2 regions of the Rhodoferax sp. LB1P47 genome follow, and region 2 is predicted to be linked to the other one. Evidence: riboswitches for the same ligand, from Rfam matches in the RefSeq annotation. Region 2 holds a riboswitch; the other holds the start of a gene.
What was found. A riboswitch is a leader RNA that binds a small molecule or an ion and turns the genes downstream of it on or off. The one in region 2 is predicted to bind glycine.
Positions count from the first base shown of each region.

Region 1: linked by a shared signal. The riboswitch ahead of gcvT (glycine cleavage system aminomethyltransferase GcvT) and the one ahead of AC0969_RS13320 (D-amino acid dehydrogenase) in region 2 are both predicted to bind glycine.

Region 1 is NZ_JBWMAU010000003.1:46,598-52,673, forward strand. Features, by position in the region: gene AC0969_RS05680 (diguanylate cyclase) at 1-420, opposite strand, end outside; gene AC0969_RS05685 (chemotaxis protein CheC) at 450-1,061, opposite strand; gene AC0969_RS05690 (response regulator transcription factor) at 1,058-1,444, opposite strand; gene AC0969_RS05695 (amidohydrolase family protein) at 1,626-2,906, shown strand; gene AC0969_RS05700 (HDOD domain-containing protein) at 2,912-3,775, opposite strand; glycine riboswitch at 3,844-3,944, shown strand; glycine riboswitch at 3,951-4,075, shown strand; gene gcvT (glycine cleavage system aminomethyltransferase GcvT) at 4,128-5,249, shown strand; gene gcvH (glycine cleavage system protein GcvH) at 5,276-5,641, shown strand; gene gcvP (aminomethyl-transferring glycine dehydrogenase) at 5,714-6,076, shown strand, end outside.
Region 2 is NZ_JBWMAU010000011.1:53,760-59,835, forward strand. Features, by position in the region: gene AC0969_RS13300 (SdiA-regulated domain-containing protein) at 1-439, opposite strand, end outside; gene AC0969_RS13305 (class I SAM-dependent methyltransferase) at 651-1,586, shown strand; gene AC0969_RS13310 (Tim44 domain-containing protein) at 1,637-2,614, opposite strand; gene AC0969_RS13315 (DUF3455 domain-containing protein) at 2,833-3,387, shown strand; glycine riboswitch at 3,405-3,506, shown strand; gene AC0969_RS13320 (D-amino acid dehydrogenase) at 3,667-4,905, shown strand; gene AC0969_RS13325 (DEAD/DEAH box helicase) at 4,963-6,076, opposite strand, start outside.

The DNA.
Region 1 (6,076 bases), on a different contig from region 2:
AAAGCTACTGGTGTCGGTGATCTGGAGCATCACCAAAAAATCGTCCGAGCCCGCGTTGTCGTAGCGTACCGGCACCAGCGTCAGCGACTGCGGCATGCGCTGCTGCGGGCCTTTGGATGCATCTTCGGGCCGTTGGTAGAGCGGCAATGGCGTGCGGTGCAGCACGTTAGACAACACCACCGGCAGCTTGTAGGTGAGCACGTTTTTCAGGGCGCTGATGAAGGACAACGCCAGGCCATTGGCAAACACCGACTCCAGCGTGCAACCCAGCGCAGCCTGCGCAGTGATGCCGCTGTGGCGCACCACCCAGGCGTTCCACAACAGCACTTCACCACGCGGGTTAATGGCAATCAGCCCGCTGCCCAGGGCGTCCACCATCTGGGTCCAAGGCAGCAGCGTCTCGATGGGACTGGTAGGCATACAGGCCGTGGACACGTTGGAAGTGGGGTTCAAATGCGCGACAAAAATGCGTCCAGGGCGCTGACCAGGCCCTCTAACGAACTGGCGCTGAGCAAAAACACCAGGTAGCCCTGGGTGTCTCGCTTCTCAATCGTCAGGTCGATGTGCAGCACCAGTACCACCGGCTGGCTTTCATCGGACAGCAACTTGCTGATGACCGAATCGGCCTCGTCAACCGAGTATTCGGGCAGGGTGCTGCTCAGATCGATACCCAACATGTCGGCAATGGCCGACAAGCAGGCATTCAAAATCACGTTGCCCAGCTCGCACATGGCCTCGTGCTCAAAGTCCACCAGGTCTTCCACACTGACCTGGGAACCGAGCATTTCCTGCACGATCTCCATGGCTTTTTCTTCGCGAAACAGCAGCGTGGCATCCAAACTGAAGGGGCCTCCGAAACTCTGCCGCACCGCACCCAAACGCCCACCATCCAGCGACAAAACATCGGCACTGACCTCGCGGCGGTCATAGAACTGGATACGTGGAACCGACAGCAGCACCTCGTCGCCGACGATCTCGCTCAGGCTGGCTGCGGCTTGGCCCGCGCCCACGTTGAAGACCTCGGTAAGCGCATCCTGTTGCAGTTCAGATAGGGTAATCACGTAGTGCTTTCAAAAAAGGCGAGCGCCTCAGTCACGCTTTTGTCGCTCACCGGTTTGGCCACAAACTTTACACCCAGCTCGGCCGCGCGGGTTTTTTGACTCTCTTGGATATTGGCGGAAAACAGCGATAACCGCAGCTGGGGGTGGTCGCGCACCAGTTGTTCAGCGGCATCGGTCCCAAGCATGCCAGGCATATTGATGTCCATGGTGCAGTAAGTGAAGGACTGGGTCGCCGCCAGCTCCAGCGCTTCGGCGCCGGTTGATGCCTCTACCAGCGTCCAATCGGGGCGCTTGGCCAGCACCAGCGTGCGAATCATCATGCGTGAAACCCGGCTGTCATCAACGATCAACAGCGTAGTGGTGGAATGGGTGGTGGAGGTCATGGTCGAAAGCCTTTAACGTGGGGCAAGCTTCATGGCTCGGGGGCTCTGCACCCAAGTCCCTGAAGGTGAGGGCATAAAAATGGTTGTCGCTGCAAGTCGCATGCTTGTGTCTGGATGTTACCAATCCATTACACCGAACAGGCTGTGCCATGTAAAAATTAATCCATTTGAAATACTGCCCATGCTCGACCTCCTCGTCACCCGCGCCACCCTGCCCGATGGCCGTACCGGCATGTCAATCGCTGTACAAAATGGCCGCATCACCGAAGTCAGTCCCGGCCTGAGCGTCCCAGCCCACCAAACCATCGACGCTCAGGGCTTGCTGGTCAGCCCGCCCTTTGTCGATGCCCACTTCCACATGGACGCCACGCTAAGCTACGGCTTGCCGCGCGTCAACCAGAGCGGCACCCTGCTGGAAGGCATTGCCCTCTGGGGCGAGCTGAAACCTGACCTGACCCAGGAAGCCCTGGTGCAACGTGCCCTGGCCTACTGCGACTGGGCGGTGGGCAAGGGCCTGCTAGCCATCCGCAGCCACGTTGATATCTGCGACCCACGCCTGCTAGCTGTAGAGGCGCTGCTGAAGGTGAAACACCAGGTTGCCCCCTACCTGGATTTGCAGCTGGTGGCATTTCCGCAAGACGGTGCTCTGCGCGACCCACAGGCCATGGACAAGCTCAAGCGCGCGCTCGACATGGGTGTGGACGTGGTCGGCGGCATTCCCCACTTCGAGCGCACTATGGCGGAGGGTGCCTTGAGCGTAAAACTGCTGTGCGAGCTGGCCGCCGAGCGGGGCTTACTGGTCGATATGCACTGCGACGAGTCCGACGACCCGATGTCGCGCCACATTGAAACCCTGACCTTTGAGACCCAGCGCCTGGGCCTGCACGGCCGCGTCACCGGCTCGCACCTCACCTCCATGCACAGCATGGACAACTATTTTGTGAGCAAACTGCTGCCGCTGATGGCCGAGGCGCAGATCCATGTAGTCAGCAACCCGCTGATCAACATCACCCTGCAAGGCCGGGGCGACAGCTACCCCAAGCGCCGGGGCATGACCCGAGTGCCTGAGATGCTGGCCCACGGCCTGACCGTTGCCTTTGGCCAGGACTGCGTGATGGACCCCTGGTACAGCCTGGGGAGCAGTGACATGCTGGAAGTGGCCAGCATGGGTCTGCACGTGGCCCAGATGACCAGCCAGTCCGCCATGCGCCAGTGCTTTGCAGCCGTGACCACCAGCCCGGCCAAGATCATGCAGCTCGACGGCTATGGTCTGGAGCCCGGCTGCTGGGCCGACTTTGTGCTGCTGCAAGCACTTGACCCGGTGGAAGCCATCCGCCTGCGCGCCACCCGGCTACAGGTGTTCAGGCGCGGCAAACTGCTGGCACAAACCCCGGCCCAGACCGCACAGCTGCACTTACCAGAACGACCAAGTGAGACGGACTGGATGCTGCGTAAGTCCTAATACCGCTATACAGCACTCTCAAACACGGGGTGCAGCGCATCCAGCCAGCCCTCTAGCTCGACCGCATCAATGTGCAGATGCGCCATACAGGCCTCGCCAAATTGTGCCCACTCCTGCGACTCTGGACTGGCCTCGTGCAGGGTTACTAAATGCTCGGCCACCAAAGACATGGCCACCAAATTACGCACCTCGGCCGGAATACTGGCAGCGGACAAAATGTTGAAGTCGTGGTGCAAGCGCACTGCGGCAGTGACCAGCGGGGGGAGCTTCCAGGTCTTGGCGACCAGCGCGCCGACTACCGCATGGTCGGTCTTGTGAGCGGCATTTTCGGTGGCGGTAAAGCTGCGGTCTTGCCGGGCCATCGCCTCGGCCAACGTGCCGGCATAGCCCTTTACGCCCTGCAACATCACCGGAATGCCCACATGGCAAAACAGGCCGCAGGTTTGCGCAATATCGGGGTCCACACCGTACAGATGGCGGGCGATATAGGCCATCGCCATCGACCGGCGGGTCGATGTTTCCCAAAAGTGCGCCAGCAAAGCCGAGTTGACCGGTATTGCGCTGCGGGTAAAAAACCCGGTCAACACCGCCACCGTCTGCTGGATTCCCAGCATGGCGATCGCCTCGCCCACCGTGCCTGCGGGACGGGAGCGGGCAAATAATGGGCTATTGGCGTAACGGATCAGCGCTGCGGCCATCGCTACGTCCTGGCTGGCAATGCGGGCAATGCTGGCGGGGTCGGGGTCGCCGCCCTGCACTTCGCGTTGCAAGGCTACCAGCAGCTCCGGGCAGGGAGGAATCACGATATCGCGCACAGCACCCCGGGTTCTTTCGGTTTCAAGCTCTTGGTCGATGTCAGCAAGTTGCATGGTGGTTCCTTATAGCGGCCAATTATGCCGGGCAGAATGCGCCAAACGGGCCGCCGGCTGAGGCTAGAATCAGAGGGTCAGGAGAGAGTTTTCCCCGAGAAAACCGCCGAAGGCGCAGGACCCCGCAACGTGGGTCTGAACGCTCAGGCAAAAGGACTGACAAACGCTTTTACAAGCGTCTCCCCCTGGAGAGAAGCCCGCCCCTGAGCGGGTTCACCGAAGGCGCAACCCGCAGTCGGCCTGCACCACCGCAAGGCCCGCCCGGCGAATCGCTCAGGTACAACGGACAGAGGGGGCCACACATGGTTTTTCTAAAACCATGATTTCCTGTGTGCCCTCTGAAAGAACCGCCATGTCCGATTTACGTCTCACGCCGCTCAACGCCCTGCACCTGGAACTCGGTGCGCGCATGGTGCCCTTCGCGGGCTACAGCATGCCGGTGCAGTACCCCGCTGGCCTGATGGCCGAGCACCACCACACCCGCACGGCAGCGGGCCTGTTCGACGTATCCCACATGGGCCAGTTGCGACTGGTGGGCGCAGACGCAGCAGCCGCGTTTGAAACCCTGGTCCCCGTGGACGTGATCGACCTGCCCGTGGGTAAGCAGCGCTACGGCCTGCTTTTGGGCGACGACGGCGGCATCCTCGACGACCTGATGTTCTTCAAGCGCGAGGCCGACATCTTCGTGATCGTCAACGGGGCCTGCAAAGTGGCTGACATTGCCCACATCCAGGAAAAAATCGGCCAGCGCTGCGAAGTCATCCCCCTGCCGGAGCTGGCACTGCTGGCGCTGCAAGGCCCACAGGCCGTGGATGCCTTGGCGCGCCTGGCCCCCGGTGTGGAAAAGCTGGTGTTCATGACTGGCGGCCACTTCGATGTGGCGGGCATTCCCTGCTTTTTGACACGCAGCGGCTACACCGGCGAAGACGGGTTTGAAATCTCCGTCCACAGCAGCCAGGCCGACGCCCTGGCCCGCGCGCTGCTGGCCCAGCCCGAAGTCAAGCCCATCGGCCTGGGCGCCCGCAATTCACTGCGCCTGGAAGCCGGGCTGTGCCTGTATGGCAACGACCTGGACACCACCACCACGCCGGTGGAAGCAGGTCTGAACTGGGCCATCCAGAAAGTGCGACGGGCCGGTGGTACGCGCGCTGGTGGTTTCCCGGGCGCTACCAAAATACTAGCTACCATCGCAGGTGGAATAAGCGCTACAACGCGAAAACGCGTCGGACTCGTAGCCCTGGAACGCATCCCCGTGCGCGAGCACACCGCCCTGCAAGACACCGCAGGCAAGCCCATCGGCGAAGTCACCAGCGGACTGCTCGGCCCCACGGTGGATAAACCTATTGCGATGGGCTATGTGACCCCGGAATGCAGCGCCATTGGCACCCGCGTGAACGCCATCGTGCGAGGCAAAATCGTGCCGATGGAAGTCGTATCCATGCCGTTCACCCCCAACCGCTACTTTCGCGGCTGATTTCAATTTTTTACAGGAGCAACCCCATGACGATCAAATACACCGAAGACCACGAATGGCTGAACATCGAGGGCGACACCGCCACCGTCGGTATCACCCACCACGCACAAGACGCACTGGGTGACGTGGTGTTTGTCGACCTGCCCGAAGTCGGTGCTACTTTTGCCCAAAAAGACGTGGCCGGCGTGGTCGAGTCGGTCAAGGCCGCTGCCGATGTCTACATGCCTGTGTCCGGCGAAATCACCGAGGTGAATGAAGCCCTGCGCGCCGACCCGGCTCTGGCCAACACCGACCCACTGGGTGCGGGCTGGTTCTTCAAGGTCAAGCTGTCGGACGCATCGCAAATTGCGGCGCTGCTCGACGAAGCGGCCTATACCGCCTTCAGCGCCTAAATTCCCCCTCACCCCAACCCTCTCCCGCCCGTCTCACACGAATGGGAGAGTGGGTAAAACCACTGCCTTGCTATGACGACCTCCCTGCTCGAACTCGAAAACTCCGCCGAATTCATCGCCCGCCACATCGGCATCGATGCCGCCGATGAAACCCTGATGTTGGAAGTGATCGGCTCCAGTTCGCGCCGGGACCTGATTGACGGCATCGTGCCACGCTCGATTGCGCGCAGCACGCCCATGGTGCTGCCCGCGCCCATCACCGAAGCCGCAGCGCTGGCCGAGCTCAAGGCTATTGCGGCCAAGAACAAAGTCTTCAAAAGCTTTATCGGCCAGGGCTACTACGGCACCCACACGCCCGGCGTGATTCTGCGCAACATCCTGGAAAACCCCGCCTGGTACACCGCCTACACGCCTTACCAGGCCGAAATCTCGCAG
Region 2 (6,076 bases):
GCAGGCGCTCGTTGGCCACCACAAACTGGCCGCCGCCAATCGCGGTAATACCTTCGGGGTCGGCAAACAGGCCTGCGGGCAGGTTCATGGTGTCGATGACCGCGCCGGTTTTGGAGATCTGGGTGATGTAGGTGCCTTCATCGCCAATGATGAACAGGCTGTCGGTGGCGGCGTTGTAGGTTACGGCGGACACTTCGGCGGCAATCTGGTTGGCCCCGGCGGTCAGGTTAACGGGCAGGGTGTAGCGGCCGGCCAGGGTGTAGTTGCTGAGGTCCAGGCTCTCCGTGGGCGACACGAAGGCCAAGGTGGGCGTGCCCAGCGGGGCCTCTTCGCCGTCACCGTCTCCGCAGGCAGCCAGCGCCAGCGCAATGCACAGGGCCAGGGTGGCCGGTGCCCAGCGGGAACGCAGAGTGTGGGAGGAGGGCGGAGAAAACTGCATGGGGTAGGCCTTGGTGACAAAGCCTATGAGCTTAGAAGTGGGGCGTGACAAAGCCGTGACTCTGGAGTGGCAGATGTGTGTATGCCAGGTTGCCCGGCGGCGCAGTAAGCTGCTTGGCTTAAAATCCGAATGCTACAAATTCAGTAGCTGGCTGCGCAGATTCCATATGGGCTGCGGGGCTTTTTTCTTTAAATATTTAAATAGTACGCCGATGCAAGCCTTACTCAACGCCATCGCCTCGATGGACCTGCCTACCGATGCGCAGCGCATTTTTCATGGCCGGGGCGGTCTGTATCCGGGCTGTGAGCACTGGGCGCTGGATGCTTTTCCACCGGTTGTGGTGTTGACCAGTTTCCAGCCTGCCAGCGATGACGAACTGGCCACGATCGGCGCTGCCTTGGCCGCGCGCTGGCAACAGCTGGCACCGGAGCAACCGCTGAACTGGGTCTACCAATGCCGCTTCGATGGCCGCACCGAGACCCGGCTGATGGCTGGGGCAGTGCCGGACCCGCATGTGGTCACGGAGCAGGGCGCACGCTACCGGGTGCATGTGCTCAAGGGGCAGAACCACGGCCTGTTTCTGGACATGGCCGAAGGCAGGCGCTGGGTGCATAACCATGTGCAGTCTTTGGCCCACGTGGCGGGCCGCCCGGACTTTCGGGTGCTGAACCTGTTTGCCTACACCTGCGCTTTCTCGGTGGTGGCTTTGCAGGCCGGTGCCAAGCTGGTGGTCAATGTGGACATGGGCCAGGGGGCCATCGGCATTGGGCAGCAAAACCACCGGCTGAATAACCTGACCACCGGGGCCAGCTTTTTGCCGCACGACATCTTCACCACCTGGGGCAAGATCAACCGCAGCGGCCCGTACGACCTGGTTATCGTAGACCCGCCCAGTTTTCAGAAAGGCAGCTTCATCGCCACCAAGGACTACGCCCGCCTGATGCGCCGCCTGCCCGATCTGCTGATGCACGGCGGCCATGTGCTGCTGTGCCTGAACGCGCCGGAGCTGGGCGTGGCGTTTCTGCAAGACCAGATGCGGGTTCTGGCGCCTGCGCTGGCGTTTGTCGAGCGGCTGGCCAACCCGGCGGTGTTTGCCGATGTGTCGGATGAGCGGGCGCTGAAGGTGCTGGTTTACCGGGCCCCATGAAAAAAGCCCCGGCTGTGGGGCCGGGGCTTTGCAAGTAACGCGGCAGATTTTTACATCTGCTGGATGCCCGACAGTACCCAGCCGCCGTTGCCTTGCAGCGGCTTGGTCAGGTGCCAGACTTCGTCGAACGATTCAGACGGCGCGCTGGCTTCTTCGCGGATCAGGCCGGTGAAGCGCACGCTGACGATGTAGTGGCCGTTTTCTTCCACCACTTCGAACACGTTACCGTCGATGCTGACCACATCGGTCTGCTGGGTCCCGGCACCGCGTTCGGTCAGGTCCATCTTCAGCTGGGCAAACATTTCCGGCGTGGTGAACTGGCGGATATCTTCCAGGTTGCCCGCGTCGTTGGCGGCTTGCAGGCGAATGAAGTTGACCTTGGCGTTGCGCACAAAGCCAGCGGTGTCAAAGTCGTCCGGAATGGACGGGCTGGCGACGGGGCTGGACAGGCCAGAACCTATGCTGGATCCAATGCTGGAACCGATGGCCGAACCCACTACCGACGCAGGCACTGCGGTCTTGAATGCGGCGCTGTTATCCGCCGCAGGCGTGGCGTGTGCATCCGCAGGTGCACCGGCACCGGCGTACTGCATGCCGCCCACGGTGTTGCCACCCGCTTGCTGGCGTGCCGCAGCACGTTTGCGCATGAAGAAGCCCACGCCCAGCATCACGGCTGCGGCCAGCAGGCCATACATCAGCATCGACGACAGTGCGCCACCCAACCCCATAGACGAAGCCAAAGCGGCCAGGCCCAGGCCAGCGGCGAGGCCCGCCAAGGGGCCCATCCACGAGCGCTTGGGCGCGGCTGCAGCCGCAGCAGCCGTTCCGGCAGCCGCAGGTGCGGCGGCAGACGCGTTTGCTGGCGTTTGGTTCGGGGTGGCGGTGGGAGCTTTGTTAGGCGTGGCAGCCTGGCGCTGCATGCCTAGCGACTTGCCCGCGCCCATGCGCTTGGCGGCATCGGCATCCATCGGGGCGCTGGACAAACCGATGGTGACCACGACGGCCAACATGGACAGAAATTTTTTCATGGTGTTCTCCGGTTGAAAAAGAATTAGAAGCGGCCACGATCGTAGCCCATAAATACTGGATAAAAAGCAGACTAATGGAGATGAATACTTCTGTAAAAAGTGAATGTTAAATAAATGCAGTCGATTTGAATCCAGCGGCAACGGGGCTGCGTATATAGAGCGGCAGCACCTTGGCGTGTTGCGGCTTTTGAACCCAACTTCTTTGACTGGAGCCCCCTATGTTGACCACACGCATTTCCACCTTTGCCGCCACCGCAGTTGCCACGTTGTTGACGGCCTGCGGCTCTATGGCCCCGATGCAACCCATGTTCAGCCAAAACAACCTGCCCGAGGCGGTCAAAGTGCCGATGGGCCACGCCGTGGCCATGGAAACCGTGGGCGTGGGCGAGATCACCTACGAATGCCGTGACAAAGCCAACGCCCCCGGCATGACCGAATGGGTTTTCGTGGGCCCCAATGCGGTGCTGAACAACCGCAGCGGCAAACAAGTGGGCAAATACTTTGGCCCGCCTGCCACCTGGGAATCTATGGATGGCTCCAAGCTCACGGCCACCCAACTCGCCGTGGCCCCGGCAGGCGCCGGCAATATCCCCCTGCAACTGGTAAAGGCCAACCCGGCTATGGGCATGGGCGCGATGGCTGGCATCACGCACATCCAGCGTGTGGCCACAGTGGGCGGCGTAGCCCCGGCCAGCATGTGCAGCGCCGCCAACAAGGGCAGCAAAGAAATCGTGAAGTACCAGGCCGACTACATCTTCTGGAAGGCGGCGTGAGTCGAGTGGGATAATCAGCGTCGATACCGGGAGAGACTGCTCCCCCTGCATGCAGGAAAACCAGCGCCGAAGGAGCAACCGCCCCGGAAACTTTCAGGCAAAAGGACCGGTATCCACACCACACACATCTGAAGAGCAGCTGGGTTTCGTCACCCGGCTCACCGCAGGAGCAAGCGGCCTGGCAGTATGCCTGCCGTGAATCTCTCAGGTCCAAAACAGAGGGGGCGATAGCTGCGCATGGTTGTTGCTATCCCCCTGTGACGTTTTGGAGCTCTCATCATGAAAAAATCTACAACCAGCATGGCCGTTATCGGCGGCGGTATCACGGGCGTTACCACGGCCTACGCTTTGGCCAAACGCGGTTTTGCCGTCACTCTGTTCGAAAAACACCGCTACGCGGCCATGGAAACCTCGTTTGCCAATGGCGGGCAGTTTTCGGTGTCGAATGCCGAGGTGTGGAACCACTGGTCCACGGTGCTCAAGGGCCTGCAATGGATGCTGCGCAGCGATGCGCCGCTGCTGGTCAACCCCAAGCCCAGCTGGCACAAGATGGCCTGGTTTGCCGAGTTCATTGCCGCCATACCGCAGTACGAAAAAAATACCATCCAAACCACCCGCCTGGCGATGGCTGCGCGCCAGCATCTGGATGCCTGGGCAGCCGAGGAGGGCCTGGACTTTGACCACAAGCGCGAAGGCATCCTGCATATTTACCGCGACAAGGGCAACTTTGTGCATGCGGGCAAGGTCTCCAAACTGCTAGCCCAGGGCGGACTGGACCGCCGCGCCGTCACCCCGCAAGAGATGCGCGCTATCGAACCCACCTTGGCAGGCAACTACTACGGCGGCTACTTCACCGAGAGCGACACCACCGGCGACATCCACAAATTCAGCACCGGCATCGCAGCCGCCGCCGAGCGCCTGGGCGTGCAAACCCGCTACGGCCATGCCATCCAGAGCGTCAAAAGCGACGGCAAGTCCGTGACCATCACCGCGCAAGACGGTGACGACACCCACACCGGCGTGTTCGACGGCGTGGTGGTGTGTGCGGGCACAGCGAGCCGCGACATTGCCGCCCAGCTGGGCGACCGGGTCAACATCTATCCGGTCAAGGGTTATTCCATCACGGTGCACCTGGACGACGCGCACAGCCAGGCATCGGCCCCCATGGTCAGCCTGCTGGACGACGAAACCAAGCTGGTCAGCAGCCGCCTGGGGGCAGGGCGCTTTCGGGTGGCGGGCACGGCCGAATTCAATGGCTACAACCGCGACATCCGGGCCGACCGCATCCGCCCGCTGGTGGAATGGGTGCAGCAGTGCTTTCCCGGCGTGCGCACCGAAAACGTGGTGCCCTGGGCCGGGCTGCGCCCCATGATGCCGAACATGCTGCCCCGCGTCGGCCCGGGCAAGCGGCCCGGCGTGTTCTACAACACCGGGCACGGGCATTTGGGTTTGACGCTGTCGGCGGTGACGGCTGACATGGTTGCAGCGATGGTGGCGGCCCGCCCGTTGCATATATAAGAAATAGGCCGCTTGCGCCCATCACATGGGCGCAAGCAGCTATTGTTTTGATAGTTTTCAGGCGGCGCGGCTGCTGGTGCGGCCCCAACGGCGGGCGGCTTGCTCGGGGGATTGCGTGATGGCCCCGCTGCCTAACGGGGCCAGCAGGGCATCCAGATCGGCCGCATCAAACTTCAGCCCGCCCTGGGCATCAACGCCTAGCACGCTGTTGGCCAGCGCCAGCTTGCGGGCTTGCAGCTCCAGCATGCGCTCTTCGATGCTGCCTTCCACCACCAGCTTGTAGACAAACACCGGCTGGTCCTGGCCGATCCGGTGGGCGCGGGCGGTGGCCTGTTCCTCCACGGCGGGGTTCCACCACGGGTCCATGTGGATGACGGTGTCGGCGGCGGTGAGGTTCAGGCCCACGCCACCGGCTTTCAAACTCAGCAGCAGCACGGGTACTTCCTTGGCTTGGAAGCGTTGCACCACGCTGCCGCGCTCTTTCGGTGGGGTTTTGCCGGTCAGGCTCAAAAACGGCAACGCCAAAGCCTCCAGCTGTTCGGCCACCAGTACCAGTAGCTCGGTGAACTGCGAAAACACCAGCACCCGCCGCCCCTCGGCCACCATCTCGGGAAGCATGTCGGCCAGCAGCGCCAGCTTGGCGCGTTCCATGGTTTTGGCGGGCTTCTTTCCCTTGAGCAGATGCGGGTCGCAACAGACCTGGCGCAGCTTGAGCAGTGCATCGAGGATGGTCACTTGCGCGCCGTTGAAGCTTTGGCGCTCCAGCACGCGGCGCACCTGCAGGTCGGCTGCGGCACGCACGCCTTCGTAGAGCTCGCGCTGCTGGCCTTGCAGCTGTACGCGCAGGATGACTTCGGTGCGCGGGGGCAGTTCGCTGGCTACGTCCTGTTTGCGGCGGCGCAATATGAAGGGGCGCACCCGCTGGGCCAGCAGAGCGGCGCGCAGGGTTTCGCCGTTGTCTTCAATGGGCTTGCGCCAGCGTGCGGCAAAGCTGCGTGCATCGCCCAAAAAGCCGGGCATCAGCCAGTCGAACTGCGCCCACAGCTCGCCCAGGTGGTTCTCCAGCGGCGTGCCGGTCAGACACAGGCTGTGGCGGTTGTGCAGGCGGCGTAGGGCGCGGGCGCTGCGGCTGCCGGCGTTTTTGACCATCTGCGCTTCGTCCAGGATGACC